Regions from separate parts of the Brevibacillus sp. JB24b genome, predicted to be linked through region 2. Evidence: a T-box and tRNA genes for the amino acid it is inferred to sense, from the RefSeq annotation. Region 2 holds a T-box; the other regions hold tRNA genes.
What was found. The T-box of region 2 lies ahead of thrS (threonine--tRNA ligase). A T-box ahead of a tRNA ligase gene usually reads a tRNA of that ligase, here a tRNA-Thr.

Region 1 (10,878 bases), 2.2 Mb from region 2:
CGATCAATCCTCGTTCGTTCATTTTCACGCCGATCGCTTCAAGACCGATATCATTTGTGTTAGGCTTACGACCAACAGTAACTAGTACGTAATCAGCTTCAAAGGACATTTCTTCTCCTTTTACTTCTGCTTTTACGACTACACCGTTTTCTGATTCTTCCACGCCTTTTGCAAGAGCTTTGGTATGAATTTTCACGTTGTGTTTTTTCAAACGACGCTCAACTAGACGAGTCATGTCTTGTTCAAATCCAGGTAGAATATGATCAGCACCCTCAAGGATTGTAAGTTCTGTACCAAATTTAGCAAGAACCGTACCTAGCTCGACACCGATGTATCCACCACCGATAACTACCATGCGTTTTGGAATTTCGCTAAGACTTAATACCTCAGTAGAGGACAATACTCGCTTGCTCCATTTAAACGCTGGAAGTTCGAACGGACGAGAACCAGTTGCGATAATCGCATTGTTGAACTTAAATTTATGAGATTCATTTTCGTTATAAACGCTAACTTCATTCTCTGACAAGAAGAACGCTTCTCCAGAAACTAGACGTACTTTGTTTCCTTTGAACAAAGAAGCAACCCCGCCAGTTAATTGTTTCACGATGCCGCTTTTCCATTCTTGTACTTTAGCATAGTCAACTTTTACATTCTCCATGGTAATACCCATGCTAGCACCATGCTGTGCATTTTCATAAACGTGAGAAGCGTGGATAAGAGCTTTTGATGGGATACAACCCACGTTTAAGCATACGCCACCTACGTTACCACGTTCTACTACAACTACGCTTTTCCCCATTTGAGCTGCGCGGATTGCTGCGACATAACCACCAGGACCTGCCCCGATGACTACTACGTCAATTTCTTCTACGAATTCTCCTACTACCATGATGTTATCCCTCCATAACCAATAGTGTTGGGTTCTCCAGAAGCTTTTTGATATAGTTCATGAAACGTTGCGCTGGATCTCCATCGATTAGACGGTGGTCAAAGCTTAGAGACAACGCTAAGACTGGTGCAACAACAATCTCACCGTTTTTCACTACTGGTTTCTCTTCAATGCGACCTACACCTAAAATAGCAACTTCAGGATGGTTGATCACTGGAGTGAAGAACATTCCACCAGCAGAACCGATGTTTGTGATGCTGAAAGTAGAACCTTTCATTTCATCGGCAGTTGCTTTACGGTCACGAGCTTTACCAGCTAATTCGTTAATCTCAGCAGAGATTTCGAAGATGGATTTATGATCTGCGCCTTTAACTACAGGTACGAGCAAGCCGTCCTCTGTAGATGTTGCAATACCAATGTTGTAGTACTTCTTGAAGATGATTTCTTGTGTTTCATCATCCATAGAAGTGTTAAGGATTGGGAATTTTTTCAGACCAGCCACTACTGCTTTAACAATAAATGGAAGGTAAGTCAATTTAATTCCTTGTTCCATAGCTAGTGGTTTACCTTCTTTACGTAGGTTAACCAAACCAGTAACGTCTACTTCGTCAAACAAAGTAACGTGTGGAGCTGTATATTTAGATTTAACCATTGCTTTAGAAATAGCTTTACGGATACCTTTCAAAGGTACACGCTCTTCTAATTCGAAAGCTTGTGGAGCATAGTGTTGTGTAGGTGTAGCCGTTGCTGCTTGGGAAGCAGTTGGTGCTGCTACCTGTGGTGCTGCTGTTCCTTGAGCAGGTGCAGGTGCCCCACCAGCAAGATATGCATCTACATCAGCTTTGGTAATTCGGCCTACTTTACCACCTGTACCTGGTACAAACGCCAAGTCAATATCCTTTTCACGAGCGTATTTACGCACGGAAGGAGTAGCAAGTACATGCTTGCGATCGATTGGTGCCCCACCTTGAGCAACCGGTGCGGCTGGTGTTGCCGCCGCCGGTGCTTCAGTAGCTTTAGGAGCTTCTTGAGCTGGCGCTGCATGACTTTCGCCACCATGACCATGATCTTGACCTTCAGGCAATGCACCTTCTACTTCAATGACACAAAGAGTGTCACCTAGCATAGAAACAGTACCTTCGCTAACTGTAATCTCAACTACTTTACCTGCAACAGGAGATGGTAGTTCTACCATAGATTTATCGTTTTGTACTTCTAGGATAACTTGATCCTCTTCAATTGTATCTCCTACAGCAATATGCCATTTTGCAATTTCGCCTTCGTGGATACCTTCACCGGTTTCTGGCAGTTTAAATTCAAATCGTGCCACTATAATTCCCTCCTATCGATTTCGAGAAAGAAGGCGGAAAGCTTACTTTCCGCCATTGATTATACGAATCTTAGAACTCCAATACACGGTTCACGCCGTCAATAACACCTTTTACATCAGGTAGCCAAGCATCTTCTGCTTGTGCAAACGGGAACACGGAATCTGGAGGTGCGATACGAAGAACAGGCGCTTCTAGATGTAAGATAGCTTTTTCGTTGATTTGCGCGATGATTTCAGCAGCGACACCGGCAGTGCGTTGTGCTTCTTGCACAACGATTGCACGATTTGTTTTTTGTACGGAAGCAAGGATTGTTTCCATATCTAATGGAGAAAGGGTGCGCAAATCGATAACTTCAACGCTTTTACCTTGTTTTTCTAATTCTTCCGCAGCTTTCATGCTTGTTTGAACCATTGCACCGTAAGTGATGATCGTTACATCTGTACCCTCACGAACGATGTTTGCTTTACCCAATGGAATTGTATATTCGCCTTCTGGTACTTCTTGACGGAAGGAACGATATAGTTTCATATGCTCAAGGAAGATTACCGGATCGTTATCGCGAATCGCGGAGATCAATAGACCTTTTGCATCGTAAGGATTAGATGGGATTACTACTTTCACACCTGGTGTTTGAAGGAAGATACCTTCTAGTGAGTCAGAATGCAACTCAGGGGTTTTTACGCCGCCACCAAATGGAGAGCGGAATACGATTGGGCTAGTGAATTTTCCACCAGAACGGTAACGCATACGAGCAGCTTGAGTTACGATCGCATCAATTGTTTCAAAAACGAAACCAAAGAATTGAATCTCAACAACTGGACGGAATCCGTTGACACCAAGACCTACTGCCAATCCACCAAATCCAGATTCAGCTAGAGGTGTATCAAATACGCGATCTTCGCCAAACTCTTTTTGCAGATTTTCTGTTGCACGGAATACACCGCCATTATTACCCACGTCTTCCCCAAATACAAGAACTTGAGGGTCGCGTGCCAATTCAATACGCATCGCATCTGTAATGGCTTGAATCATTGTCAAATTTGCCATGGCTTACTTCGACTCCTTTGCCAGATATTCTGCTTTTTGTTCTTCTAGGTGTGGAGGCAAAGTCTCGAACATCACATCAATAAGCTCAGAAACTTTCATTTTTGCTGTTTCGTCAGCTTTCTTGATTTGCTCAGCAACATGGGCTTTTGCCTCTTCGATTACTGCCTCTTCATCCTGCTCGCTCCATAGTCCTTTTGCTTCTAGGAACTTACGGAAACGAATTAATGGATCTTTTTGTTCCCATTCGGATTGCTCTTCCCCAGTACGGTAACGAGTTGGATCATCACCAGACATGGAGTGAGGACCGAAACGGTATGTAAGAGCTTCGATCAATGTAGCTCCTCCACCGTTAATACCGCGCTCTCTTGCAACTTGTGTTGCTTTTACAACTGCAAGAACGTCCATACCATCAATACGAGCACTAGAAATACCAGCTGCTACAGATTTGACAGCGATGTTTTCGGATTTTGTTTGCTTAGCAAACGGCAAGGAGATTGCATAACCATTGTTTTGGTTAAAGAAGATAACTGGCAGGTTGTATACACCAGCATAGTTCATTGCTTCATAGAAATCACCTTGAGAAGTAGCGCCGTCACCGAAGTAGTTGATTGCTACTTTCTTTTCTCCACGAAGCTTAAAGCCCATTGCTACACCAGTAGCTTGTGTACATTGTGCTGCAATGATAATTTGTGGCATCAATACGTTTACGCCCTCAGGGTAACGTCCACCTTCGATATGACCACGGGACCACAAGAATACTTGGTACATAGGAACACCATGCCATACCATTTGTGGAAGGTCACGGTAGCTTGGTAGGATAAAGTCTTCTTTGCTCAAAGCAAATTCAGAACCAACCATGGTAGCTTCTTGTCCAGACACTGGAGCTACGAAGCCAAGACGACCTTGACGTTGCAAACTGATTGCACGTTGATCCCAAACGCGAGTGAAAACCATGCGACGCATAATCTCACGAAGCTCTTCATCAGAAAGCTTAGGCATCATTTCAGGATTAACAACAGTTCCATCCGGAGCCAGAATTTGCAACGGCTCATTGTGACCGATATGTTCTACAGCAGTAGATACAGTCATTTAGCTCACCTCATTAACGGAGTTTTGTTTGGAGTAAAATTACATTCTTACTGAAGATACAAAAAGCCCTGTATATGCGAACCATATAAAAGTTATTTTAACTGTTATATTTCAGTTCATGACTCTGTTTTTTGTGTTATAATATAGTCATTACAGGGGTTTACTTGTTCCTGTTATTATCAATGATAAGTTCTGTATCATTTTTTTGCAAGTCCTTAATTACAATTTGTAAAATCAATAGAATAATTGTCGGGAGGTTTCCATTCGATGTCAGACATCCTAAAACGAACCATCATCAAAGAAGAACTTACCAGCAAGTACCTAGATGCACCACGTCAAGTAAAAGTGTATTTACCTCCGGGCTTCAACGACATGCTCTCCTACCCGGTCATCTATTGTCAGGATGGAAATGAGTTCTTTACGATGGGTCGAATCGCTACAATCGCTAATCGCCTTATTCTTGAAGAAGGCATGGAGCCTATGATTATTGTCGGCGTCTCAAATGAGCGAAGCAAACGCACCAGTGAATACTCACATGTTGGGGAAAGAAACCCTGGGTACAAACGCTTCTTCGCAGAGGAGCTTGTCCCTTATATTGAGGACAAATATCCAATCCGCCAAGACCCTGATAGCCGTATTCTAGCCGGTGACTCTCTTGGTGGTACTGTTTCGTTCCATTTGGCCCTTGATTACCCTCATCTATTCCACAAAATCATCTCTTTATCAGGTGCATTCTTTGATGCCTCTATTGATGAAGCAGAAAAAACAACTGACCTATCCTGGATGCACATGTGGATGATTGTGGGCTTGGAAGAGTTACAAGTAGAAACCAGCACAGGTATTTACGATTTCTTAGACTATAACCAACGAATGAAGTCTGTTTTAGATCGAAAGCAAGCACGTATCGCCTACATCGAAGATCACGGTGACCATGTTTGGGGCTTTTGGCAACGTGTTCTACCTGATGCATTAAAATATTTCTTCCCAATTTCAGGTCTATAAACTACTATAGGGGGTGTTCTAGCCCCCTTTTCCTATCTTGAGAAATACATGGCGATAGATCATCACGGCTTCCTATAAAATGTTTTTGGCTCTGATTCAGCTAAATGTTACCGCTTTCATTTTTATAGACCATTAATTTCACGGATCGTTTCATACCTGTAGGTTCGCCCATCAGACAAACGAATCTCATCATCAGTCGCTTCCGAAATTTCACCAGCTACTTGTTGACTGTCTACTAATACAATATTGACCAGCTTACTTACTTCCCGGTTCATTTGTTGCTGCACCTTCATAATATCTTGTTGTGAAATCACGTAAACCACCCCAGTTTCATATATTCCTCTCTTCTAGTATGACAAACAGAGCTTCCATTTAATCGCACGAAAAAGAACTACCAGTCACTATATTTTATTAAAATAGGACTCTCCTTTTACTTTACCGCAATACCCATAAAATAGGTTCTTCTTACATTCTACAAATGGACGAAATAGGAATAGAATACACAATTCCGACAAGACAATATTTAGTTTTTCTTCAATAAAAAAAGTGAAAATGTTTCTTTTTTACTTTTTTGGTAATTTCAGATTTCGGCTAGCGTACACAATTTCTCCCTACTATGTTTACTCCTGCCATACCATCCATCTCAATGAATAGGATAACATACGGACAATCAACATGTCATAAGATAATTTTGTCCGAAGCAAATTCATCTCGTAATAAAAATACGAATTCTAGCTAATACATAAAAAAGCACCGTGACTAACAGTCAAGGTGCTCTAGTAACAAGTATGGTGGGGAGAGACGGATTCGAACCGCCGAACCCGGAGGGAGCAGATTTACAGTCTGCCGTGTTTAGCCACTTCACTATCTCCCCATTAAAATGGTGCCGGCGATAGGACTTGAACCCACAACCCCCTGATTACAAGTCAGGTGCTCTACCAATTGAGCTACACCGGCATTTCAAATAGCAAATCATTATTTGCTTCACAACAAAATTGAGTATATCATGAACCTTTTTGATATTCAATACCTTTTTAAAAAAATTTTAAAATCGTATTTCCTCTTAAAATGGGACAGACTATGTACTGTGAAGGGGGGGCTTTTCTCCATGAATTATGATCCACATCGTCATGCAGAGCCGAGTGAATTGTTATTTGTAGATGAGCACGAACTGTCCTATCCTCCTCGTGAAGAAGATGCATTCACAGATGCTTATTTATCTTCGCTTGGATGGTACGATTGGCCTGGAGCATTTTATTAAGAATAGCTAGCATGGGTTGCCATGTACACTATTGGCAGCCCAATATCCATATCTGAGTCTGGTTTTTGTTCTTACCTTCCTTCATTGGAACATGCCACCGATTCATTCCATTCAAGATGTTCACGCAAAAGTGCGTAAGAGGTTTGCCACATAGAAGGTAATTTTGTTATGATGAACACATCCTAACAAGGTAAGGAGTCTTCGATGATGAAAGCAAAAATTACTCGCAATGCCGCAAAAAAAATCAATGAAATCATGGCTCAGGAAACAGATAAAGATTTAAAGCTTCGCGTATATATCACGCACAAACATGGTACTCACGCTCATTATGGTATGACTTTGGACAAACCTTCAGAGAAAGATACCGTTGTATCTACTGATAAAGACATTGATGTCCTTCTGCAAACTTCCGAGGATTTACTAGATGGAGTCGTAATAGATTATCTGTATGTTCCAGAGGAAGGCTTTGTAGTAACCAATCCAAGCAAGGGCAACACAGGAGATCACTAATTTCTTTTCCCCTGGTTGATTTGTTTGTATCTCAAACTCTACATATTATTTGCATTCAAAAGCAGCCACGAAGAACACTCTTCTTCGTGGTTGCTCTATTTTTTTAAACAGGAGGAAGGATCATGCAATTCACTCAGATTAATCAAACCTTGCAAACAACACTCCCCTTTGAGAATTTGACCATCTCTAGTGATCGTCAGAGTGGCTTTAAACCAATTGATTTGCTAGTTTCTGCAATTGCTGGCTGTAGCCAAATCGTCTTCACCCGCATCTTAGAAAAACAACGTATTTCGTACGATTCGCTAACCCTCCAAATTGATGCCGTGCAAAGTGAGGATGCTCCTAATCCTTTGACGAAGGTAAGCTTGGTTTATACCATTGCAGGTTCTGACCTTGTACAGGAGAAGCTGGAAAAGGCTTTGCGCTTAATACCTTCTAATTGCACCATTATCCAGTCACTCAATCCAAACATTGAAGTAGTAGAACAAGTGATCATTTCAAAAGTATAAGCATATACAACCAAAGCAAAAACCATGATTGCTTTACCTGAACTGATCGTACTCAAACAATCGTTCATTCTGGGAAGCTTTCATGATTTTTTAGTATTACCTTGCATTATTTTTCATTTCATATTTCTTGTATAGCATTTGCTTTTGCCTCTAGCCATGGTGTCACCTTAGCTTCCCCTTGAATATATAGTAGAAGTTGATGTACAGGACGAGACATTGTTACATAAAGTAGCTTGGCATCCATCACATTGTTCCTGTAATGTTCATTATCTACGTGTAGGACAATTACTACATCAAATTGCAACCCTTTCGTCAGATAAGCAGGAAGAACCGTTACTCCACCGGGAAATTCCTTATCTTTTACACCCAAATGATGTAGCTCAAGACCTTTTTCTTTTAATGCCTTGGCAATTTTTTTACTCTCATGTATGGTTTTGGTTACAATCGCCACCGTTTGATGACCAACATCTAGAAACTTTTCGACTCGTTTTTTAATATCCTCTAGCATGTTGCTTAGGCTTTTGGCCCGTAAGAATAGCGGTTCCTCACCATGACGCAACACTGGCTTGGCCTCTGTAATTTCCGGTAAGTGAGTGCCCTCTAGAACAACATTGGACCAATTCATAATTTCAATAGTCGAACGATAGCTCTGCTCTAATGTATAAAAGTCTGTTTTCTTTTTGAAGATATTTCGTAAAACTGGCTGCCAGCTATCTAATCCACGGTAGGCATGAATACCTTGAGCCAAATCCCCTACGATAGTCATTGACTCATTTTTTGTGTGTAAAGAAAGCACTAAAATCTCTACATAACTCAAATCCTGAGCTTCATCAATCACCGTATGATCAAAAGGTGCTTCCTTCCCGCTTCCTTCCAGCAGATGACGAAGATATAAAATAGGAGCAAGATCTTCTGCTTCTATACGTTCTTCCTCTATTAATGATTTTGAAGTCTCCACAACATCTTGCAGCACTTCATCCGGAATTTCTTCACTGGTAAGCTTGCGTATCAGCTCCCAATCTTGCAATAGTTGCGCATACACACTAAACACATCTATACTTGGCCACTTACCTAAATACAAAGCAAGTAATTCATCTATTTTTTTCTCAAAACGCAATAAGCTAGGCTTATCCAGATCAATTTTTGCTTCCCTCAAATGAGTAAATAATTGTTGCGTCATCTGTTGTTTCACATGCTTAGCTAAAGCTTCTCTTCTCCGTTGATATGGTAAATGAGCAAATTCATCAATAAACAACTGGCGAATATCTGCTTTTTTCATTTCAAACACATGCTTTGTCTTATTATAAATAAATCGCAAATCCTTATAGGTTATTAGTTCATGTAGCAAATAATTCATATACCGATCTAACATATTATGACAGTGAATAGAACCCTTAAATGACATCCGATTCCACGCTTTACGTTGCTCCATCTGCTTGCTTGTATCGTCTTCAAAGAAAAGTAGCAATGGTTTGCTCGGATCAACAATTCGCCATCCTTTTGGCAAAAGCACCTTTACCTGTTTGGCTGCCCACTCGGTGAAAGTTGCTTGCTGCACATCCTCCACGCCTAATTCGGGTAATACATCAGAGATATATGTTAAAAACAGCTTATTTGGCGCAAATACCATAAATTTCTTGGAAGCGATCAAATGCTGGTAATTATAAATCAAATAGGACAATCGGTGTAATGCAATCGTAGTCTTTCCGCTTCCTGCTACTCCTTGTACTACAATAGCCCGATCTTTTTCAGCACGAATGATATCATTCTGTTCCGTTTGAATTGTAGCAACGATATCTTTTAATCGACTATCGTTATTTTGATTCAGACTAGAAGCTAAAAATTCGTCTATATAGCCTTCTTCAAGAAAATCCTCTGGCGCCCCAATCTCGCGATGAATTTTTTCTTTTAAAGCTCCATCATATATTCCTGTAATCCGAGCATCTTCTATAGCAAAATTACGTTTTAGCTTTACTTCTCCACGTACAATTCCCTGAAGTGTTCGGTAAAAAGCATCCTTGTTCTCCCCACTGTAATAAAGACTGGCAATAGGTGCACGCCAATCTACTACAACACTATCCATTGTGTCGCGTTCTACGATCCCACGTTTTCCGATGTATACGGAATCCATTTCATACGTTTCTTCCTTCATGAAATCCACTCGACCAAAGTAGGGCTTTTTCACGGAGCTTTCCAAATGAAAGAGATCCCTTGCTTTCGAAGAATTGACTACTTGTTTAACATAATCATCCGTTGCCTCTCGCAGATCTTCTCGGAGCTGTCCAATCTCCTTTTCAATGGTATGTACCGTTTTATCCAGCCGGTCTTGTTCTTCCTTATATGCAGGATGATGAATGGTCACATGTCTAACCTCCTTTTCATCAAACGAATATTTATCTTATCAAAACAAAATAACAAATCCAAGGACAATCTTAGAAATCACAAATGTACTCCGAGAAACATCCCCAGTGCGGCAGATGAAATTCCCAAGGAATAACTGATAAGTAAGTATATGATTCCTATCTGGTAACGTTTTTTGGTGAATAAAGAGTAGCTTTCCCATTTATATGTCGAAAAGGTAGTGAAAGCTCCCATAAAACCTGTTCCTGCCATTACCACAAAAAATGGGGCCAATGAAGAGCTTGTTATTATACCTAATAAAAAACATCCAAGAATATTGATACAGCAGGTTGCCAATGGAAACATTCCTTGATAACGCCGATTTATCAGCAGACTGATTCCATAGCGAGCCACTGCTCCCAGACACCCGCCTAATGCTACTCCTATACTATTCAATAGCATCAGTCTCGCTCCCTCTCTGTGCTAATCGAGTACCTATCAAAGAACCAAGCCATGCCATTAATAACCCTCCCCATAGACTGGCCAACACATAACAAATCGCTAGCATATATTGATGCTGATGCCAAAGAGTTAGCGTCTCTACACTAAAAGTCGAAAAGGTAGTAAAAGAGCCAATAAACCCTGTTCCTACTCCTACGGTAAACCAGGAAGGCAGTTGATTTCGAGTTAGGATATATTGATTGAGAATGCCTAATCCAATGCAGCCTATGAAATTAATTACTAGCGTTCCTAAAGGAAATGAAAGCCCCCACCAGCCCGATGTCCATGCTCCTAGTAAATATCGAGATACAGCCCCCATCATTCCTGATAGTCCAACAATAAAAAATGACATGCACTCCCTCCTCTATCATCTATTTCTGACACATATACAAACAAACT
Region 2 (10,878 bases):
ATCGTTAACAGCTAGATCAGCCAACATTTTGCGGTTTACTTCAACACCAGCTAGTTTCAAACCGTGCATTAAACGGCTGTAAGAAAGACCATTCATGCGAGCTTGTGCGTTGATACGAGTGATCCACAATTTGCGGAAGTCACGTTTTTTCTGACGACGGTCACGATACGCGTACATCAGGGACTTCATTACTTGTGCATTAGCGGATTTAAACAGACGGTGTTTAGAACCAAAGTAACCTTTGGCTAATTTCAAGATTTTCTTATGACGACGACGTGTCACAATGCCACCTTTTACTCTTGGCATAATCAATTCCTCCTGATCTGTAGCATGGCGGTCTATATAAGACGCTTATGGGGCTCATGCTAGAAAATTTTTCGTTGCGGAAAATGAGCAGAAATGAATCTTACAAGTAAGTGATCATTTGCTCAATGCGTTTTTGGTCCCCTTTAGAAACCATTCCACCTTTGCGAAGATGACGCTTCGCTTTAGTGCTCTTGTTAGCAAACAAATGGCTCGTGTAAGCAGAATCACGTTTCAAACGACCGCTACCAGTCTTTTTGAAGCGTTTTGCTGCTCCACTGTGAGTTTTCATTTTAGGCATTGGGAAATCCTCCTGTCTCGTATCCTATTTTTCCGATTTCGGAGTTGGAGCTAAGATCATAATCATGCTACGACCTTCGATTTTTGGTTTGCGTTCAACCGTTGCTTCTTGTTCACAAGCGGCTGCTACACGTTCCAGCACCTGTTGTCCGATTTCAGAGTGGGTAATTTCACGACCGCGGAAACGAATCGTACATTTCACTTTGTGTTCTTCACCCAGAAACTTTAGCACATTGCGAAGTTTCGTTTGGAAATCGTGTTCCTCAATGTTAGAGGAAAAACGAACTTCCTTCAGCTCAACAATTTTTTGGTTCTTGCGAGCTTCTTTCTCCTTTTTCGATTGCTCATACTTGAACTTACCAAAGTCCATGATACGGCAAACGGGAGGTTTTGCTGTAGGAGCTACGTTGACAAGATCTAAATCAGATTCTTGTGCAATACGTAATGCTTCTCTCAGTGGTACTACACCTAGTTGGTCACCGTTAGCACCAATTAAGCGTACTTCTCGAGCACGAATCGCCTCATTCACCAACATTTGATCCTTGCTAATGATTTGCCACCTCCATAGTCTTTCGAGAGCAAAAACGGATAATAGAAAAGCTGGGCATGCATAGTTGAAAGCTTTTCATAAGCATGTGGCGATCAATGTCATCAACCGCCACATACATAAAAATGCGGACGCTATAGCGCCCGCATTTAATCTCACCTTAAGCAAAACAACGAATGAATCGGAGGCTTTGCATACGTTAGACCCGTCAACTGTCCAGCTAGACGTCGATTCAGGTGAGAAGCTGGGCGCTTCTGCTTCAATCTCGAAATGTGAAGTTATCACACCCAGTAATTTTACATAACAACTAGGCGTTTGTCAAGCTTTGTATCTTATTTTCTTTCTAAAATCTCGTTTTGAAGGTGAGCCAATACCTCAGCAACCGGCTTACTACCTAGATCGCCTTCTCCACGTTTACGTACGGATAGAGCTCCTTCTTCCATCTCTTTTTCCCCGATAACCAGCATGTAAGGGATTTTTTGCATTTGGGCTTCGCGAATTTTGTAACCAATTTTTTCGTTACGAGAATCTAATTCGACACGAATACCTGCTTGTAGCAATTGCTTGCGTACTTCCTCTGCATAAGGAACATGCACTTCATTAATCGTCATCAAACGAGCTTGCATTGGTGCTAGCCAAGTTGGGAACGCTCCACCATAGTGCTCTACCAGGATACCGATAAAGCGATCAAGTGAACCATACATAGCACGGTGCAAGACAACCGGACGATGCTTCTCATTATCTTGACCAATGTAGCTTAGATCGAACTTTTCAGGTAATTGGAAGTCTAGCTGAATCGTTCCGCATTGGTGACTACGCTTCAGAGCATCTGTAATTTGGAAGTCAATTTTAGGACCATAGAATGCTCCATCGCCTTCATTGATTTCATATTCCATTCCTAGCTCATCTAATACGTTTTTCAAAGAGCTTTCTGCGATATCCCACAGTTCATCAGAACCCATGGAATCCTCTGGACGAGTAGATAGCTCTACACTGTATTTAAAGCCAAATACGCTGTAGATTTTATCAATAAGTTGGATCATACCTTTGATTTCTGCCTCAATTTGATCAGGACGCACGAAGACGTGTGCATCATCCTGACAGAACGTACGAACACGTAACATACCATTTAATGCTCCAGAGAACTCATGACGATGCACCTGTCCAAATTCGGAATAGCGAATTGGTAGATCGCGATAAGAATGCATCTCGTTTTTATAAATCAGCATGTGCCCTGGACAGTTCATCGGTTTAAGAGCAAAAGTTGTATTGTCTACTTCAGAGAAATACATATTCTCATGGTAGTGATCCCAGTGACCGGATTGCTCCCACAGACGTTGGTTCATCATGAATGGTGTACGAACTTCCTCGTATAGAGCTAAGTCTTGCAAACGACGAGAGAATTGCTCCAGTTCGTTGCGGATCGTCATACCGTTTGGTAGATAGAAAGGCATACCTGGCGCTTCTTCAGAGAACATGTACAAGCTTAGTTCTTTTCCCAATTTACGATGGTCACGTTTTTTCGCTTCTTCTAAGAAGTGCAAGTGTTCATCCATATCTGCTTTTTTCGGGAACGCTGTGCCATATACGCGTTGTAATACTTGGTTATCAGAGTTACCACGCCAGTAAGCACCTGCCACACTCATCAATTTGAATGCTTTAATTACTCCAGTGGAAGGCAAATGAGGTCCACGGCATAGGTCAAAGAATTCGCCCTGATGGTACATCGTGATGATGGAACCCTCTGGTAAGTCACGAATTAATTCTAGCTTCAAATGGTCGTTTAATTCACCAAAGATGCGTAATGCTTCTTCACGACTTACTTCTTTACGCTCGATCTTCAGGTTTTCCTTGATGATCTTGTTCATTTCAGCTTCCAATTTGATTAGATCTTCAGGTGTTAAGCTAACAGGAATATCCATGTCGTAGTAAAAACCGTCTTCAATAACAGGACCAATGCCCAATTTAACATCGTTTCCAAATACGCGTTTCACTGCCTGAGCTAGCAAATGAGCTGTACTGTGACGGTATACTTCCAAGCCGTCTTTTGTATCTAGCGTTACTATTTCCACGTTTGTATCTTCATGAATAGGTGTGGTTACATCTACAACTTTTCCATTTACTTTTCCTGCTACCGCTTTTTTCTTCAAGCTGGTGCTAATGGAACCTGCGATATCTTCAATTGTTACGCCCGCTTCGTATTCACGAATAGAGCCGTCTGGCAGAGTTACTTTTACTTGCGCCATTTTCATAACTTCCCTTCCCTATGTGTATCATCACCCAAGTAAACTTGGGCCTGTGAAAAATAAAAAAACGCTCAATCCCAAAAGGGACGAGCGCTATTTTCTCGTGGTACCACCCTAGTTCAGACTTATCCGCTGTTGCTTAGGATAAATCCCTCTACGTAAACGATAACGGTTTCACACCGGCTGACCGATACTAGGCAAAACGCCGTTCCCAGTCGCTACTCGAAGGTGGTAAATCATTGTTCGCTGCGTGGTGAGCTTTCAGCCAGGGCTCTCCTCTCTATAACGCTAAAACAAGATTCTTGTCCTTCTCACTGTATTTGACTCTTATTACTTATGTATTATAGTGACTGGAGAATTGGAAGTCAAGATTTCCAGGAGTCGTTAAACAATGAGCACAACTCACACACGCTAATACACGATCTCCAAATACAGCTCGCATAGTCTGCATCAAGACGTTACTATCTTCCACCCCATGAATAACAATCTTTTCCGGTGCAAGCGCAATTAATGCACTCATAATATAATCCTCTTGTCGATCCGGTCTAAATCCCAAAATGGTGTCTAATTGACTCAGGTCTATTTTGGCATCGTCTTGATCGTACATGATAAATTCTTGCGTCTCTCGCAACACGACATGAACAAGTGGATAACGATGCTCCTGTTTCGATACAAAGAAGCGCAGTAATTCGACAAACTCTTGATATTCCTTGTCCTGTTGATATTGCTGTAACCCCATTTCAAAGGCCTTGTCCAACAAGATACGGTAGTTTTTCAAGCGGAATTTCACAAAACCTTCCAAATATAGGTGCGGTTCATCCTCCAGATATTGAAAAACCTGTTCGTAAATTGCCGCTTTGCGTGTTGAACGATTCATATTTTCACGCACTTCATCTAACTCATGAAACACAAATTGAATATAAGGATAGATTTCGTCAAACTTATGAATAAGCGCCCCTCGTTCTTTTCGCTTTAAAAAGGTGCGCAACAACTCTACTTCCATAACCTGCACAGTCCATTCAGTAACCAGTAAAGCAACAAAGGAAGCCATATATTCCAAAGTCTCACAGGTATACTCTTCCCGTGACCAACTAACAAAGCGAAATTGCGTATGACATTCATGCTCCTCTACTCGGCATTCGATGCGAACAGGGGATGTGTCTATCTTCTCCTGCATGCTTTGGAGAATATGGCAGAACCGCTCAATGTAATGTTGATTTGTTGTTTGTAGGAATACGGATACTGTTTGCACGTGGTTCACCCCCACCCGTTTATACAATCAGTATATGCCCAAGCCTTGGCGATATACTTTTAAACCATTGGAAAAACCATCAAACGAACGCTACGTTCATCTGACGGTTTTATCGGGTAAAAAGGGTGCTAGCAAACTGCATTTATTTTATTTTTGTTACTCAGGACAGTCTCAGGCTTTGTTTAGTTAGCCATCTTATATTGTTCATTGGTCAATTCCCAATTACCTTTCAAGCCACTGGTAATATAAACATTTTTGTCTTTTGTGATAAAGATCGCCTCTACATTTGGCAGGCTTTCCATAAAAGGCATGCCTTTTTCAAGCCCTAATGCGAATCCGGTTGTAGACAGTGCATCCGCATCAGCCGATTCATTCGTAATGATGCTTACACTAAACAAATTATTTTCCACAGGATATCCTGTAGCTGGATTTAATATATGATGATAAAGCTTACCATTTTCCTCAAAATAGCGCTCATAAATACCTGATGTAACTACTGTCTTATTTGTAACTTTCAGCTTTCCTAATTGATTACCACGGTTACGATCTGGATCTTGAATACCAATAATCCAGTCATTTCCATTCGGTTTCTTACCTAGTGCCAATATATTTCCACCTAAATCAATAATGGCACTAGTAAAGCCTTTTTCTGTTAAATAGACAGCAATTTGGTCAGCAGCATATCCTTTGCCTATCCCACCTAAATCAATCGCCATGTTTGGCTGCTTCAAAAACACCGTTCTTTTAGCATCATCTAAGACAATTTGATGGTAATCAATCACCTGTAAGGCTTCTGTAAGTTTTTCTTCGGAAGGTACCTTAGCATTATCGTGCCCAATATTCCATAAGCTCACTAATGGACCGATCGCAGGGTCAAACTGACCTTCTGATAACTCTGCAAATTGTATCGATTTTTTGATTACTTCATACGTTTCTCGAGATACAGGCACCGCTTGCTTGCCCGCTTGTTCATTGATTCGATAGACCTCACTGCCTTGCAAGGTACGACTTAAATGGGATTCAATTTCTTTCATACGTGCTTCCAGCTCTTTAAAATGCTTGTCTGTCATTCGGTCATCATATACACGTACGGTCACAATCGTGTCATAGATAAAGAAGCTTTCAGACTGTGGTTGGATCGCCGTTTTCACACTTTCTTCATGAGTTTTGGAGACACAGCCATTTAATATGAGACTCAATAGCAAAAAAAACAGAAGCGAAAATTTGTGTTTCATGTTGCCAGTCCTCCGCTGTTTTTTTCCCGTCTCAGGCCAAAAATAAGGTCACAACGGGAGTTTTACCCGCTCTTATCCAAAAAACCACCCTTGTAGGCATAGACTTTCGGACAAAAGTGAACGTGGCGCATTATACCACTAGAAAAATATTTTGGAAAGGAAGAGCGTCACACCTCCATATTTTAGATCGTGTATAATACGTATTGACATTGCATTATTTGTAAATCAGAAAAAATGATAACAGGAGAAAAAAACATGAAACGAGCAGATTTTATTTTAATTGGCATTGTGCTCGTCGTGGCTCTGGCTTTTCTTGTGCCTCGTTACTATAGTGCAGATACAAGTGAAAATTTGCACAATGTCCATAAAGTAGCAAAAATTACCGTTAATAACCAATTATACAAGACCATTGAACTTACCAAAGAAGAACAAACAATCAAGGTTGATACCGAGCATGGCCAAAATATCCTCAAGGTACATGACTATGGCATAGAAATGGTTGAAGCTGATTGCGACGATAAGGTTTGTCTATCCTTTGGGTTTATCACCGATCCTAGTCAAACCATCGTTTGCTTGCCTCATCGCGTATTGGTGGAAATCGTTTCAGACGAAGGAGCTGACGTAGATGGCCTTGCCCAATAATTCTTCACAGCTGGAAACGCAATCACAGGTATTAAAAAAAGTAGTGATTATCGCCATCTTTGCTGCCGTATCTGTGGTACTTGGATTAATCGAATCAACTCTTCCCATTAACTTGCAATTGCCTGGGGCCAAGCTTGGACTAGCCAACATCATGGTACTAGCCTGCCTATATTTTTTATCTGGTAAGGACGCCTTTACCCTTGTCATCTTAAAAACCCTGCTAACAGCCATGATTTTAGGTACGTTCTCCAGTTTTTTATTTAGTTTTTTTGGCGCTTTGTTTAGTTTCATCGTTATGTTCGGACTAATGAAGCTAACCGGAAAATCCTTTAGTTTAATCGGGATTAGTATTCTAGGTGGCGTAGCACATAACATTGGGCAATTAACTGCAGCTGTACTTATTTTTCAGACAAGCAAAATTTTTTACTATCTACCAGCCTTGCTGATAACAGGAATTCTTACCGGAATCTTTATTGGCATTGCGGTACGTTATCTTGTACGTTCTCTATCCAAGATGACTTTATTTCAACCTTTCGTTCCAGTCGACTAAGCCCAAGTACTTAGAAAGCAGGTGAAGGCGATGTCTCAGCGACCATTGATTCAGCTTGATTCGGTCTCTTTTCAATTTCCAAATCAGCCCCCTCTTCTCACGGATATTTCTTTTGAGATTAATCAAGGGGAACGCATCGCCATCGTAGGTCACAATGGGTGCGGAAAATCCACTCTAGTTAAATTGTTGAATGGTCTGCTTCGACATACACAAGGAGAAATTTGCGTGGCAGGTCAAGTGCTGTCTGATGTCAGCTTGCCGATTATCCGCAAGCAGATTGGCATGGTTTTTCAAAATCCTGAAAATCAATTTGTTGGAACAACCGTTGCTGATGATATCCTGTTTGGTCTTGAAAATATGTGTTTGGAACGATCTGTCATGCATGATAGATTGATCCACTATGCTGCAAAATTACATATTACGAATTTTTTACATAAACATCCTGATGAACTGTCTGGGGGACAAAAACAACGAGTGGCAATCGCCTCCGTACTCGCCATGCAGCCAAGTATCATCATTTTTGACGAGGCAACCTCCATGCTTGATGAAACAGCGAAAAACGAGATAGGAAAACTAATTGATGGGTTACATTTGGAAGGCGCTTACACAAGCTTGTCCATTACCCATGATTCAGAAGAAATCTTAGCGGCTGATCGAGTGATAGCTCTATCTGAAGGTAAATTACTGGCTGATACTACTCCATCTGAACTGTTTTCCCGTCCAGATTGGGTTGCTGCTTGCCATCTTCATCTGCCTTTTACATTGGCAGTTAGTCAGATGGTTCATGATTTACATCCAGAAATACCTGTTCATTCAGACGAACAAGATTTGATGGAGGACTTATGGCGATTCACTTTCAAGAAGTAACCTACTCGTATCAATTTGGCCATTTGTTTCAAGAAACTGCTTTAGACAATATCAATGTAGGGTTTACTACAGGCTCGTTTACAGCCATTATCGGGCCAAGCGGCTGTGGAAAATCAACCTTATTACAGCATATGAATGGCATTTTATTACCCACAAAGGGTCAAGTTCATGTTCTCGATCATGTCATCACACCTCACCATTCAAAAAAGGGGATTCGCCAGCTTCGAAAGCGGGTTGGACTTATTTTTCAATTTCCAGAGCATCAAATGTTTGCTGATACGGTGGAGCATGAGATTGCGTTTGGTCCGAAAAACTATGGTGCTTCACCCGCGCAAGCGAAAGAATTAGCCATCAAAGCTCTACAACAAGTGAAATTAGATGCAGACCTTTTAGATAAGAACCCTTTTCAATTAAGTGGTGGTCAAATGCGCAAAGTAGCAATCGCTTCAATACTCGCTATGGACCCAGACATCCTCGTGTTAGATGAACCAACCGCTACCTTGGATTGTAAAAGCCGGCACGAGCTTCTACAGCTTTTACATCATTTGTGTAAACAGGAACAAAAGACAGTTCTCATGGTAACTCATCGGTTGGAGGAAGTCCTGCCTTACTGCGATCAGGTGGTCATTATGCAGAAAGGTAAGGTTGCCTTTCAAGGTGGAGTACATGAGCTGAGTGAGCAAAGAGATATTTGGGCTACACTCGGGATTACTGTCCCCGCTCAGCTTCGATTCCAACAGGCTTTTCGTCGGAGATTTCCCACTCTCCCTCTTCCTACAGATCAATCTGTACAGGGCTGGGCCAGATATCTCGGAGAACTGAAAATACATCTGAACGAATCCGAGAAACAGCAGGCAGGTGATCACCCATGTTAAACAAAGTGATGTTTGGACGCTACATTGACACAAATAGCTGGTTGCATCACTTAGACCCGCGTTCCAAATTACTTGGGATGTTCCTGTTTGTTCTTTTAATTATGTTGACCCATTCCTTACTTGCATGCGTTGTTGTCTTTTTAGTTGCTACGGGCATCATGGCGAGTAGTCGAATCCCTTTTTCTTTCTTCGTGAAAGCCGTTAAACCATTACGTTTTCTTATTCTATTCTTATTTCTGTTTCAGCTTTTCTTTATAAATGAAGGGCACTCCTTGCTATCCATTGGCCCATTTACTTTTTATTCAGAAGGAGTACGCCTTGCCTGTTTAACAGCTTGGCGCATGATCCTATTACTCTCATTCACCTCTTTGTTAACCTTTACAACCAAGCCTTTATCGCTAGCAAAAGGGGTAGAAGGAATTTTACAGCCATTCCGTTTTACTGGCATCGCACCTGAAAAACTAGGGCTAATGATCAGCATTTCCCTACGTTTCATTCCAACTATTTTTGAAGAAACGCAGAAAATCACGAAAGCCCAAGCTTCACGTGGTGCCGATTTGGCTGACTTACCCTGGCGTGAAAAAGGCAAAATGCTGTTGTCACTGTTAGTTCCAGTAACCGTAAGCGCATTTCGCCGAGCGGAAGATCTGGTATATTCCATGGAAGCTCGTGGCTATGTACTAGGCGCACCTCGAACTCCGTATGAAACGTTGAAGTGGAAACGCAATGATTCGATCTTTTTAGGTTTGTTGCTTGCAATAAATATCCTTGTAGGATTCATTTTAAATGATTGTGGAGGTCTTACCTATGGCTCGATATTTTAATGAAAAAGAAATTGAATTATTAGCACCTGCTGGAACATTTGAGATTTTTACAACTATCGTAGAGACCAATTGCGATGCGATATATTGCGGTGGGCCCGTTCTTAATATGCGGATGATGCGTAAAGACTATAACCTGACACATGAGGAATTGGAGCAAGCCATCCAAATCGCTCATGAAAAAGGCAAGCGAGTTTATATTACGGTAAATAATTTATTTGACGAAGCCGATGTGGAAGAAGCGAAAACCTACCTACGCTTTTTAGATAGCATTCGTCCAGATGCTCTCATTGTTCAGGACATGGCGATTTTCCCATTGATTCAAGAGCAAAAACTAACAGTACCTCTTCACTCCTCTGTCATGATGAACGTGCACAATTTAGAAATGATTGAAGCCTTACAAACATTGGGTGTAACACGTGTAGTTGCATCTCGTGAAATGGATCTACAAACAGCAAAACAGCTACAAGCCTTGACTAAGATGGAGTTTGAATACTTTGTTCATGGTGACATGTGCACGGTACACGGTGCGAACTGCTTATATAGCTCGATGTTATTTGGTAACAGCAGTAACCGTGGACGGTGTATGAAACCTTGCCGTTGGGACTATCGCGTGAAGAAGGACGGGTATGTCTTCCCAACCGAATATCCTCTAGCAGCTAAGGATATGTACATGTACGAGCATATTCCAGAGTTAATTGAGTCTGGAATTACCTCATTTAAAATTGAAGGTCGTATGCGTGACAAAGAATTCCTAGTTACGCTGATCAATAGCTACGGTGATGCAATTGACCGTTATATGCAAGATCCTATCGGGTTTGATCGTTGTAAAGATCGACAAGCCTTATTGGAAAATCGTAAACGCGACTTTAGTACAGGATATGCCTTTGGTAAGCCTGGACTTGACTATATTAATCGACGTTACGAGGGTACGGGTAAATTTTATAGTACAGGTAAAGTCTTTAGTACACCAACAGAAGAACGCGATATACGTAAACAACGTATAGAAGACTTACAAAACACTTTCCAAGAACATCAGCACACTTCTAGCGCTAAAACAAAAGGTGAGCTATGTGTACGAGTTAATAATCAGGAGCAAGCTGAACTGGCGATCGCAGAGGGAGTGGAACACATCTATTTAGCCGGCGATGTATTCTTACCTGATCTGCCATTTACCAAGGAACAGATAAAACACCTTGTAGCCATGAAAGGAGACAGCAGGATTTACTTGGGGATGCCA
Region 3 (10,878 bases), 540 kb from region 2:
TGTAGCTATTGGTATAATACAGCGGAGGAACTATGTAAGATGGGTAACATAGTTTATACTCCAAATTTACCAGGACATGGGAGAGATACGAATAAATCGGTAACTCACGACGATTATGTGAGGTCCGTCATTGATTTCATAGAGGAAAGAAATTTACGTAATTTTGTTCTTGTCGGGCATAGCTTCGGGGGAACAGTGATCTCTAAAGTGGCAGAACAGATTCCCAAGCGAATCAGACGACTGGTGTTTATGGATGCGTTCGTTGTACGTAACGGCTATAGTGTTGCGGACGAAATACCACCGGAAGGAAAGGCCCTTTGGGAGGAGCTTGCCAGAGAATCACCTGACAATACGATCATGCTACCTTTCCAAAACTGGCGGGAAACGTTTATGAATACAGCTGATCTTGAACTGGCTTCGGAGATTTATCAGACTGTTACTCCAGAACCAGCAGGGCCACTATTTCAGAAGCTGGATCTTTCCGTATTCTATAGTCTTTCTATTCCTAAAAGCTACTATTACCTCACGGAGGATACGGCGCTTCCACAAGGAGAGCGGTACGGATGGCATCCACACATGTCCAGTCGGCTTGGATTGTTTCGGTTAATAAAATCAAAAGGGGATCATATGACCTCTTTTTATGTCCTACCGTCTATGATTGCCAAAAATCTGGTTAGAGCAGGCAGAGATTAATAAGAATATGTCAATCAACAATGGGAACGATATATGTTTGCCATAAATTACGCCGTAAGATAACGTAAGTAAATACCTTGCATTTACCAGAGAATATTCCTGTTCATTTCATTCTGAATATCAAGGTACATCGACTAGACGTTGAGAAGGATAATGACGATAAAGGTAGACCTGTAAAAAATATGGGGTAATTGAGGTAACATCTACTTATCATAACGACATAGACTGGAGTCTCGATATACTTGGCCCAAGTGAGTGATTTGATCCATTTTCTGTAGAACGCTCATTTGGGCGTTCTTTTTTCTTATACACCTTCTCCTCTTTACCAACGCCCCATTTAATGCCATAATGTCGCCATACAGTGTCAATAACAGACAGGAGTGAATGTAGATAATGAAACGCATTACTTTTCAAACCCCAGCTGAGCTTGCTGATTATGGACGTGAGCATGAGGTAGCGATCACTGTGGAATTTCGGGATGAAAATGGGAAGCAACGTCAAGTGATTTTATCTGATGAGCGTTTAGCTGAAATTGGGGAGTATTTAGCGAAAACAAATGCTATGGCTTATTTTAAAGAGGAAAAAATCTTTTATGAAGTAATTGCTGAGTGGCTTCGAGCCTAATAAGACCAACACGTCGAGTCCTATTGCAAGGTAATTCAACAATACACCGGATTAACGAATAGAATACTTATACTATCTGTTAAACCATAATAGAAGAAAAATGTCATAAAACCCATGATTCCTTACATATAAAGGTTTCATGGGTATTTTTGATATAATTTTCTTTTAGGTAATTCAGTAGTATGTCGAATAAAAATGGCATTCTACAAACACAGCTACATACATATTTCCTTACATAGTTGATAAGCTGACCTACTTACAGTTCTAGCATCGCAATATCACCGGTGTATTTCTGTCGGCTCAAAGTCCTGCTGAACATGAAACCAAATGTTTAGGTCATTGATTGTACTAGCTAACTCAGCAATTTCAGAATTAAGCTCACACGAGCGTTCAAAATTATCTTCCTGATACAGCTCAGCTTGTTTTTGGTTAATAACAGCTTCAAGAGCGATGACACGATCTGGTATTCTGGAACGAATCTCTTCCCATTTTATCAAGATATCGGCTCGCTCAAAAGGATCGTATTCTTCCCATTCCAGATAGAGAAAGGGAAGGGGAATACCTAGCCGCTCCTCACGTTTAAATTCATAACGTACCACGTATCTGACTCCCTTCAGCAAAGCATGCTATAATTATCGTATACGAAAAAGAGCAAAGAATATAGAGCCATGCTACATAAAACTGCAAAAATAGAAAAGCTGATGTATGCAAGATACAGTCATATGAAAGGAATATGATATGAATCAAAAGCCTAGAGTCTTAATTGATGCAGATGCCTGTCCAAAAAAGGCTCTCCAGATAGCAGTAGAGCTATGTCAAAAAAACGGCTATGAGCTGATCACCTTCGCTAGCTATAACCATCAATTTCAGCATGATAATCATGTGGTTGTTGATGCAGGCTCGCAAGCAGTGGATATTCGTTTAACGAATGAAGCGAAAGCAGGAGATATTGTGGTGACCCAGGATATTGGTTTGGGAGCTATGGTAATGGGAAAGGGTGCAAAATCCCTGACGCCACATGGTAAAGTTTTTACTTCAGATAGCATTGCTTTTGATTTAGAAGTACGTAATGAAAAGGCGCGATTCCGGCGGGGTGGTGGACGGACAAAAGGACCACATGCTAGAACTCCAATAGACGACCAACATTTTCAGGATGCACTGATGTACCTTATGCAAGAGGGAGGGGAATAGTGATGGAAAACGATAGAATGCAAGACCCCTCGCCCTTTTATAGCAGGTTTTCACTTATGTTAGCAGTTGTTTTGTTTGTTGCTTTCTTTTGGATAACCTATATTGTTATTGGGCTTGGTTCTAATGTAATGGATGAATGGGGCATCATGATGAGTAAAGAAGTACGAAATCCCCACTTAACCATTATTATGCATGCTATCACTCAATTGGGAGATGTGTACATTTTAGTGATTGTTGTTGTCTTGTTTGTTACTGGCTGGTGGAAAAAACATCGAGTAGAATCCTTGTTTTTTTTAGGCACGCTTGCTCTTGGTTTTTTAGGTAAAGAAATTTTTAAAAGAACGATTATGCGTGAGCGACCTATTGATGTAAATTTGATCGATCTGCCTTCCTCATGGTCCTTTCCCAGTGGACATACTACCTTTAGTACTTTATTTTTTGGAATGGGAGCCTATCTATTATGGAAGCATCAACGTGGGAGTACAAACACATGGATTTGGCCGATGATAGGTATTGCAATTCCTTTGTTGGTTGGATGTAGCCGAATTTATTTAGGGGTTCATTTTTTCAGTGATGTTGTCGCAGCTTGGTTATATTCAGCTGGATGTATTCTTGTATCAGCCTATTTGTATGAAAGAAGACAGATACGAGGTGTAAGCAATCAATAAAAAGAGTAGCAAAACAGACTCTATTGACATATTAATGGGAAATATGGTACGGTAAAGATGAATTGTTATATTTATCTGACTATTTCTCAGTAGCTTAATGGTGGAGCACCCGGCTGTTAACCGGTAGGCTGGCGGTTCAAGTCCATCCTGAGGACCATGCTCCTGTAGCTCAGTCGGTAGAGCGTTTCCATGGTAAGGAAGAGGTCGCAGGTTCGATTCCTGTCGGGAGCACTCCTTTTTTCGTTAACTATATTGATGAGGCGTGACCTAGCGGGGGAGCGTCTCTTTTTATTGAGGAAAATTTTCTTTTTAACAGTTTCAACTTTGCTTTTTTCTGGAAAAAAACAAAAACTGTGTTACAATGATATGCATAAACACTTATATTGACATCGGTATGCATCAGTATGCAAAAGAGTTGCTGTTTTGGGGACTACACGACAGTAGTGTAATCAGTTCTTCAAATAACTTTTTACATGGTGAAACCTTTTACCTGCTTGATCGTATACCTTACTTGTCAGTTGAAAAGAGAGGGGAATTTATACTATTATGAAACGAAACAAGCTGTTGATGGTCTTAATGGCATTAGCTCTAATGTTTACGACCGTTGGAATAAACGCTCATGAAGTAGACGCAAAACGCGGTGGTGGATACAAATCTGGTTCGAAGTCATTCCAACCTACACAAAGTACCACTACTCCCAAATCTAATGCAAAGCAAGATCAAAACGTAAATAGCAAAACGAACACTACTACCCCAGCGGCAAGTACTGCTAGCAAAAGCGGCGGTTTCATGAAAGGGTTGTTGTTTGGTGGATTGGCAGGTATGTTGTTTGGTGGTCTCCTAGGTCACCTAGGCGGTTTTGGAGCGTTTGCTGCCGCATTATTGAATATCCTGATTTTAGTGGGGATTATCTTGTTGGTGGTTCGTCTCTTCCAAATGGTACGAAATAATAAAAATAATAATAAATATAAGGAACAGGAAAACAGATGGAAACAATAAGACTATTAGAACAAGATCTTATTAATGCAATCTGTCTTTACATTGCTGAAAAAAGAGAGATCGAACCTTTTCAAGTAAATGTTGAACTGATGTGGGATGAGGAATATGGTTATTCTGCAGAAGTGAATGCGAACGGACGTGAACAGGTGCTGATTGAGGCCAACATGCTAGAGGCCCTGCGCAAGTATTTACGTGACCAAATGGAATTAGATCCATTTTCTGCTCGAATTCAGCTAGATATTGATGATGAAGAGGGCATGATTGCTCTTGTTTCTTATAATTCATAACTAAAAGCCACGTAGAGCTTATACACTCTACGTGGCTTTTTGCATGTTTAACTAGTTGTTAGTACTCTGTTACGACTTTTTGGCCTCACTAGTATCATTCATAAATAATCTCCAGAAGTATAGGAAGCCTGGAGTAAGAATAGCAAATCCTACGATATAGACAACAAACATAGCTCGAAAGTTATCTGGATGTGTGAAGCCTGATTCAATCGTAACATGTGGATAAACCAAATACGGAAGATGAGCCACGCCATAGGCATAGCTAGCTAACAAGTACTGGATGACGGCAGCAATGGTAGCCAGGCGTGGTAAGCTAAGCCAGCCTTTTCGTTTAGACGTACCAAATAGTGATGCATAGGAGAGTAGGAAAAAACCAGCAGAAGCAGTGAGCCAGCCAATTTGAGAACGTAGATTGGTATATATCCAATTAGCTTCGGTAGACATGGTGATCACAACAGAAATAGCCAGTACAATTGAGATGGGACCTACAATCCGAGCATCTCTGCGATAAATTTGAAATGCTTCTCGCTCACAAAGAACATTAGAAAAATCGGCTAGTAATAACGAAGAAAGAAAAAGAGTACTAGTTATCGCCAGTCCAATATACATATATTCATGTGGACTTGAAAACAGCCTGAGTAGTTGAAGCTGTTCATAGCCATTTTCAAGCGTTATAAAACCGCCCTGCGTGATTGGTAACACACTGATTAATAGAGCAGGAATTAAGATGCCAGTAATACCTGAGACTATCGACATCATTTTACGATAATCCTCTACTACATGAGAGAAGACTAGGAAGGCACTTCGCAGCAACAGCAATAGCAAAATTAAACTACCAGGTATAATCAATACAGTACCTAATGTATAGGTAGCCCCTGGGAAGAAGGTAACAAGTGCTATGACGATAAGTACAATAAAGACATTCGTTACTTCCCAGGATGGAGAGAGGTACCGATTAGCGATTTGAGTTGCTTTCGTCTGCTCACGATCACGATAAATCATGGACCAAAAGCCTGCGCCGAAGTCAATGGAAGCAGCGACTGAATAAATAAATACGAAGCCCCACAGCATTGTAACGGCAATAATGGTTTCACTCATGCTTCTCCCTCCAAACTGATGGGATGTCGACGGAAATAATAGCGGAAGACTAGGATTGTTGCGATAGACATGAACAGATAGATTCCTAAGAATAACAGAAATAGCGTACCTAAGCCCTGTGATTGCGTAGTAGCATCTGCTGTCTTCATAACACGATATAAAATCCAGGGTTGACGGCCCGTGCATGCGAAGATCCAGCCAGCCTCGATACCTAGCATGGATAAAGGACCACTTAGGACAAAAATCCACATTACCCACCGAGGATAATGAGAATGTTTGAGCCATTTTTTCCAAGCAAAACCGATAAAACCAACAAAAATGAGTGCACCACCAACCAAGACCATAAAATTAAAGAGAGTGTGGACAAAGAGTGGTGGCCATTCATCCCTCGGAAAATCATTTAGCCCAACTACCACCTCATTTGGTGTGTTTCCGGCTAGCACACTTAGCATCCAAGGAATTTCGACCCCATATTTTACTTGCTGTGTTGCCTCATCTGTAACACCACCAAGAACAAGAGGAGCATGGGACTGAGTCTCAAATAAGCCCTCTGCTGCGGCTAATTTTTCTGGTTGATATTGATGTAAATGTTGAGCTGAATCATGCCCATTAATCCCTGTTAATAAGGAAAATGTACCGCCTACCACCAGACCCATTAATAAGGCTTTTTGATGAAACGCATATTCACGCGAGGACTTGTTAACTCGTAGCATTTTGTAGGCAGCGATGGATGCAATTACAAATGCACCCGTCATATAGGCGGAAACAACTACATGCCCGGCTGTGACAAAAAAGCTGGGGTTAAAAAATGCCTTCCAAGGATCTACGTCAACCACTTCTCCATTAACCAAATGAAAGCCGGTCGGGGTTCCCTCAAAGGCGTGAACATTAGTAATGAGCACAGCAGAAGCAGTCGCCCCAATCAATACAAGTAGTACACTTAGGATACGCATTTTGGGAGATAGTCGATGTGCTGCATATACATAAATAGATAAAAATAAGGCTTCTAAAAAAAAGGCAAAGATTTCAATTTGGAATGGGAGGGAGATAACTTTGCCGACCACTTCCATAAAGCCGGGCCATAGTAAGGATAATTGAACACCTGAGATGGTTCCAGAGGGAATAGCGATTCCAAGTAAAATGGCCTGTCCCTTGGTCCAACGCTTTGCCATTAGTGAATAGTCGGTGTCCTTCGTGCGTTGATACAACAGCTCTGCGATTAAAATCATTAGCGGTAAGCCAACGCCAAGCGAAGCAAAAATAATATGAAAACCCATAGTCATTCCAAAGGTGCTTCTGGCGATCAGAATTTGATCCATATCCCATCAACCTTTCTCCGTAACAAGTTCCTCCTTACCTTTGCATATTTTTCCTGTTATTATGCATGAAAGCTGGAAAAAGACCCCATTTACTAGGGATAGTGGATTGAATACTAAGGAAAAACATGCAAGAATATTTTTACACAAATCGTAATTTTGCGGTCATGGCGGGATTGGAAGACGTGCTAGACTCAGGTTCACCCGTGCAACAAACGTCTGTCCGACGCAAGCCTATGCGGTGTCAGACCGTAGAGAACCGGAATATTATCGGATAAATTATGGTAATCTAGCGGAGGGATTTATTAGCGTCTATTTACGAGAAATCTATACCTTCGCAACTGTAGGTGTAAAATAAATCGGCGACCGAATATCGATGTTCGATTTATCAATCGCACAAAAAAAAGAAGGAGCAGTATTCGCTCCTTCTTTAGATATATTTGGGTACCAAAATAATCTCAAGGTACAGTTATGAATTTGGAGGTACCAGTATTATTGTAGAGTTACTAGCTTTTATGCGACCCAACATTTGTCTTTTGCTAGAGAGCCGTGCTTCAGGTTCACGACTCCCATTGGTAGGTCTCTCTTAGCTCATACTCATCGAAATTTAGAGTTCAACAAGTTCTCTAACCGCTTTGATACCAGAATGAAGGTCTCGGTTCAATGCCTTCGCCTCAAGCTAAACCCCAATACCGTTGCTGACTTATTTGTGATTTACAAATCAGGCTCCTGTTTTTCAAGCTCTTGAAGCATCCCTCTTAATTGTTCTACCACTGGAGCCGGCGCTTTCTTTGGTGAACCTGAATCAAACGGGGGCATAGGATCGTATTCCAAAATCAGCTGAACCGCTTTGCTCATATCTTCCCCCGATTCCCATGCTACTAATTGGAGTGCCATGTCGATGCCGGAGGAGACACCGGCTGCTGTAACAATTTTGCCTTGGCGGACCACTCTCTCATCAGTTGGGATGGCACCAAGAGAATGGAGTAGGTCGAAGGAGCTCCAATGACTAGTTGCCTTCATTCCATGTAACAAACCTGCGGCACTCAATATTAGAGAACCGGTACACACCGATGTGGTCCACTTCGTCGTCTCATGTATTTGCCTAATCCAATTCAACGTGTTTTCATCATTCATCGGAGTTTTATAATTAGGCGGACTGCAACCAGGAACAACGAGAATATCAGCTGAAGTTACTTCAGAAAAACTGTAATCCGCATGCAAATAACCCATTTTCGAATCCAGTTTGATTAACCCCTTATCCTTAGCGACAAACTTTACTTTGCTGCCCGTTACGGCAGCAAATACTTCATACGGCCCCAATGCATCCAGCGCTGTGATCCCATTGTAAAGCATGATTGCGACTTCCATGATGATCCCTCCCGTATGCAATATGAATAATTCATCTCACATACATATTACTATACCCACGTAAGGTATATCAGTGTCGATATTGTGAAGAACACTATTCGGACGTTATGGTCATTCGAATTTCAGAAGGGCCCATTTGTCTTAAACGGAGCTATCCAAAGGAAGCCCAAATGTCCACGCTGTGATTGTATAGTGTACATTCCTCCTATGCTTACTGTGGTTTGATTGGCAATTATAGTACGCAAAATCTTTATCCAGTAACGCACTCGCTTCTTGACGAAGTAGTGGCTACTTCGAACGGTACTCAATTCCAACTTTCAAGATAGACGCGGGCAGGGCCTGTATTCTTACAAAGGAAGAGATGGCCGGCTTGGCATTATATGGGGGGTGTATTGGCGGGGGCATTGTAACGCGAGGGAGAAAGTTTGGTCTTTGGATAACGGAAGAATACGAAAAATGTACCACAACAACGACCTTACAATGAAGAATAAAGTAGCATGTATTATCTGTTTTAAGAATGGGATGAGAGATCGTAGTAAAGAAAAAGAAAATTAATATCTAAAAAATGAAAGAGCCTCCCTTTAGGAGGCATTAGATTAATTTATTTGATCACATTGCCAAACATTACAAAAACTTTGTGGTTCAGCAGCGATTGCCGCACTGGAAAGTGATAAGATCATCAAAGCAATAAATCCTATAGTACATATCTTTTTCATATAATCACTCTCTTTTTAGTAGTGTAGGAATTTAATTTTCAGAAATGGTTACCATGGACATTCCCGTTGCATACCTTTAGGCGCTGGTTTGCATTCAGGTTTACCTACTGGACAATCGGATTTAACATAAGGATCGGGGTTGCACAAATTTGCAAAAGTAGGCTTAGGTGAAATTGTAACCATGCCTCCAACGATTAATGCAGCAGTAAAAAATACACCCATTATTTTCTTCATGAAACGATCTCCTTTGCTGTTAAATTATGTATTGTTCATCAATTATATTATTATATTATTATATTATTTTTTATATTTCAAACTTTCTCAATAATACAGCAAGAAATTATTAGTATAAATTAAAAAATGATAATATTCTGTTTCGTTATATAAAATTAATTGATTAAAAATACCCATGAAACATTAAGATTAGAGATAACTACTTCAGATTGTAAGAGTATTGTGGGGATGACAATGATATGCAAAAGACCTTACGTTTTATTCGATTCCGGGTAGACAACCAGACCTTGATCACGACAAAATCATGGCGGTCAATTATAAATTGACGGAACGTAAACGTTATAACATCAAACTTTTCTCATTTGCCCTCAACTGGACCAAGTGTTGTATTGATCGTGGTAAATGTCAAAATAGTTCGGTGATTGACAAGTTTAAGTCGTTTGTATTAAACTAAGTTTTGTAAGTTGCGAAGGCACGCTTTTGTAGAGTCTATTCCGTAGTAGTGTGATGGCCCAACGTGAAAGCCTAACGGTTGCCAGAACGGTCTATTACAGAGCGCCAAAGAAGACGCGGTCACAATGCCCTAGAAAATGCATTCCCTTTGCGGGCATGGCGGAATTGGCAGACGCGCTAGATTCAGGTTCTAGTGGTGGTAACACCGTGGAGGTTCAAGTCCTCTTGTCCGCACCAATTAAATGATGCGGGTGTAGTTCAATGGTAGAACTCCAGCCTTCCAAGCTGGTCGCGTGGGTTCGATTCCCATCACCCGCTCCATAGATTTTTTCTATAAAAGCCTTGTATATCAAGGCTTTTTTTATTTTTATCTCTCTGTAAACTTTTCTCATAATCCGACATTGGGGACGAATTGGGACTAAAATATAACAGCAAAAACGTCCGAATGTAAGTTCGGACGTTTGGTTTACCTTTTATAATCTAAAGATGTTTATTCAGATAAGGAAATATAAGTAATTTAGAAGCTCTTCTCAAAATCTGCATTACCTTTTCCTTATTAGTGGTTCTCCCTTCAATGTGAAGAAGGGGAATTATTTTGGTAAATAAGCCTTCTAAATCGGGGGATAGGAACACCAGCCTCTACAGCAGATTTTATATTACTATGGTGTTCTCTTAAAACATCTAAAATTTGTTTTTCCTGGTTCTCATTTAACCCTTTTGAAATAATATGATCCAACTAGGCAAACGTTTCTGGATCTACTGCAAACTCCCTCATCAAATTAGATAAAATTCTAACCTTTCTAATCTTTGTTCCAAAAATCTCTTTAGTCTTTTGCTTTATCCCTATTTAAGAGTTTTTATAACAAAACTTCAACTTAAATATCGTTAGGTGTTAAAGAGCGTACATTTACTCTTGCCTTTACAGCACTACCTTTTGTTCCTGTAAATCTAAGTCTATACTCGCCCTCGCCGTAATATTTAGATGCTTTTGGAACCACATACTCGGCTACTTCACCAGTTTTCACAGGCTCGATACCCCAAATTTCTGTACCGTCCTCAGAAAGAAGTTCTAGTCGGAAACTTTTGCTTCCTGTATTTTCTACGTGTACACGTAGGTGTGGGTACTTGCCATTATGAGAAGAGTAATCGAAGACAAAGGAACCTTGACCAGATTTATAGCTCACGTCCTCATCTTTAGCAATTGAAACGTAAGGTGATATAGTCTTTT

Region 1: it has a tRNA-Thr gene. The T-box ahead of thrS (threonine--tRNA ligase) is inferred to sense a tRNA for this amino acid. The anticodon was not compared.
Region 3: it has a tRNA-Thr gene. The T-box ahead of thrS (threonine--tRNA ligase) is inferred to sense a tRNA for this amino acid. The anticodon was not compared.

The regions. Positions count from the first base shown of each region.
Region 1 is NZ_JBNVQV010000001.1:3,435,421-3,446,298, forward strand. It holds gene lpdA (dihydrolipoyl dehydrogenase) at 1-889, opposite strand, end outside; gene ACQV1I_RS15985 (dihydrolipoamide acetyltransferase family protein) at 894-2,219, opposite strand; gene ACQV1I_RS15990 (alpha-ketoacid dehydrogenase subunit beta) at 2,290-3,267, opposite strand; gene pdhA (pyruvate dehydrogenase (acetyl-transferring) E1 component subunit alpha) at 3,271-4,356, opposite strand; gene ACQV1I_RS16000 (alpha/beta hydrolase) at 4,624-5,358, shown strand; gene ACQV1I_RS16005 (hypothetical protein) at 5,481-5,672, opposite strand; tRNA gene ACQV1I_RS16010 (tRNA-Tyr) at 6,148-6,232, opposite strand; tRNA gene ACQV1I_RS16015 (tRNA-Thr) at 6,240-6,315, opposite strand; gene ACQV1I_RS16020 (hypothetical protein) at 6,467-6,619, shown strand; gene ACQV1I_RS16025 (HesB/IscA family protein) at 6,827-7,129, shown strand; gene ACQV1I_RS16030 (OsmC family protein) at 7,252-7,638, shown strand; gene ACQV1I_RS16035 (HelD family protein) at 7,757-10,000, opposite strand; gene crcB (fluoride efflux transporter CrcB) at 10,078-10,440, opposite strand; gene crcB (fluoride efflux transporter CrcB) at 10,427-10,831, opposite strand.
Region 2 is NZ_JBNVQV010000001.1:1,199,692-1,210,569, reverse strand. It holds gene rplT (50S ribosomal protein L20) at 1-306, opposite strand, end outside; gene rpmI (50S ribosomal protein L35) at 407-604, opposite strand; gene infC (translation initiation factor IF-3) at 629-1,138, opposite strand; gene thrS (threonine--tRNA ligase) at 1,483-3,396, opposite strand; T-box leader at 3,476-3,720, opposite strand; gene ytxC (putative sporulation protein YtxC) at 3,731-4,648, opposite strand; gene ACQV1I_RS06000 (FAD:protein FMN transferase) at 4,831-5,883, opposite strand; gene ACQV1I_RS05995 (NusG domain II-containing protein) at 6,139-6,525, shown strand; gene ACQV1I_RS05990 (Gx transporter family protein) at 6,509-7,075, shown strand; gene ACQV1I_RS05985 (ATP-binding cassette domain-containing protein) at 7,106-7,942, shown strand; gene ACQV1I_RS05980 (ATP-binding cassette domain-containing protein) at 7,918-8,817, shown strand; gene ACQV1I_RS05975 (energy-coupling factor transporter transmembrane component T family protein) at 8,811-9,641, shown strand; gene ACQV1I_RS05970 (peptidase U32 family protein) at 9,625-10,878, shown strand, end outside.
Region 3 is NZ_JBNVQV010000001.1:1,734,719-1,745,596, forward strand. It holds gene ACQV1I_RS08465 (alpha/beta fold hydrolase) at 1-693, shown strand, start outside; gene ACQV1I_RS08470 (hypothetical protein) at 1,087-1,317, shown strand; gene ACQV1I_RS08475 (hypothetical protein) at 1,596-1,916, opposite strand; gene ACQV1I_RS08480 (YaiI/YqxD family protein) at 2,056-2,508, shown strand; gene ACQV1I_RS08485 (phosphatase PAP2 family protein) at 2,565-3,176, shown strand; tRNA gene ACQV1I_RS08490 (tRNA-Asn) at 3,260-3,331, shown strand; tRNA gene ACQV1I_RS08495 (tRNA-Thr) at 3,335-3,407, shown strand; gene ACQV1I_RS08500 (hypothetical protein) at 3,723-4,175, shown strand; gene ACQV1I_RS08505 (YxcD family protein) at 4,163-4,462, shown strand; gene ACQV1I_RS08510 (cytochrome d ubiquinol oxidase subunit II) at 4,532-5,560, opposite strand; gene ACQV1I_RS08515 (cytochrome ubiquinol oxidase subunit I) at 5,557-6,879, opposite strand; gene ACQV1I_RS08520 (DJ-1/PfpI family protein) at 7,591-8,247, opposite strand; gene ACQV1I_RS08525 (hypothetical protein) at 9,012-9,197, opposite strand; tRNA gene ACQV1I_RS08530 (tRNA-Leu) at 9,801-9,887, shown strand; tRNA gene ACQV1I_RS08535 (tRNA-Gly) at 9,898-9,971, shown strand; gene ACQV1I_RS08540 (hypothetical protein) at 10,526-10,878, opposite strand, start outside.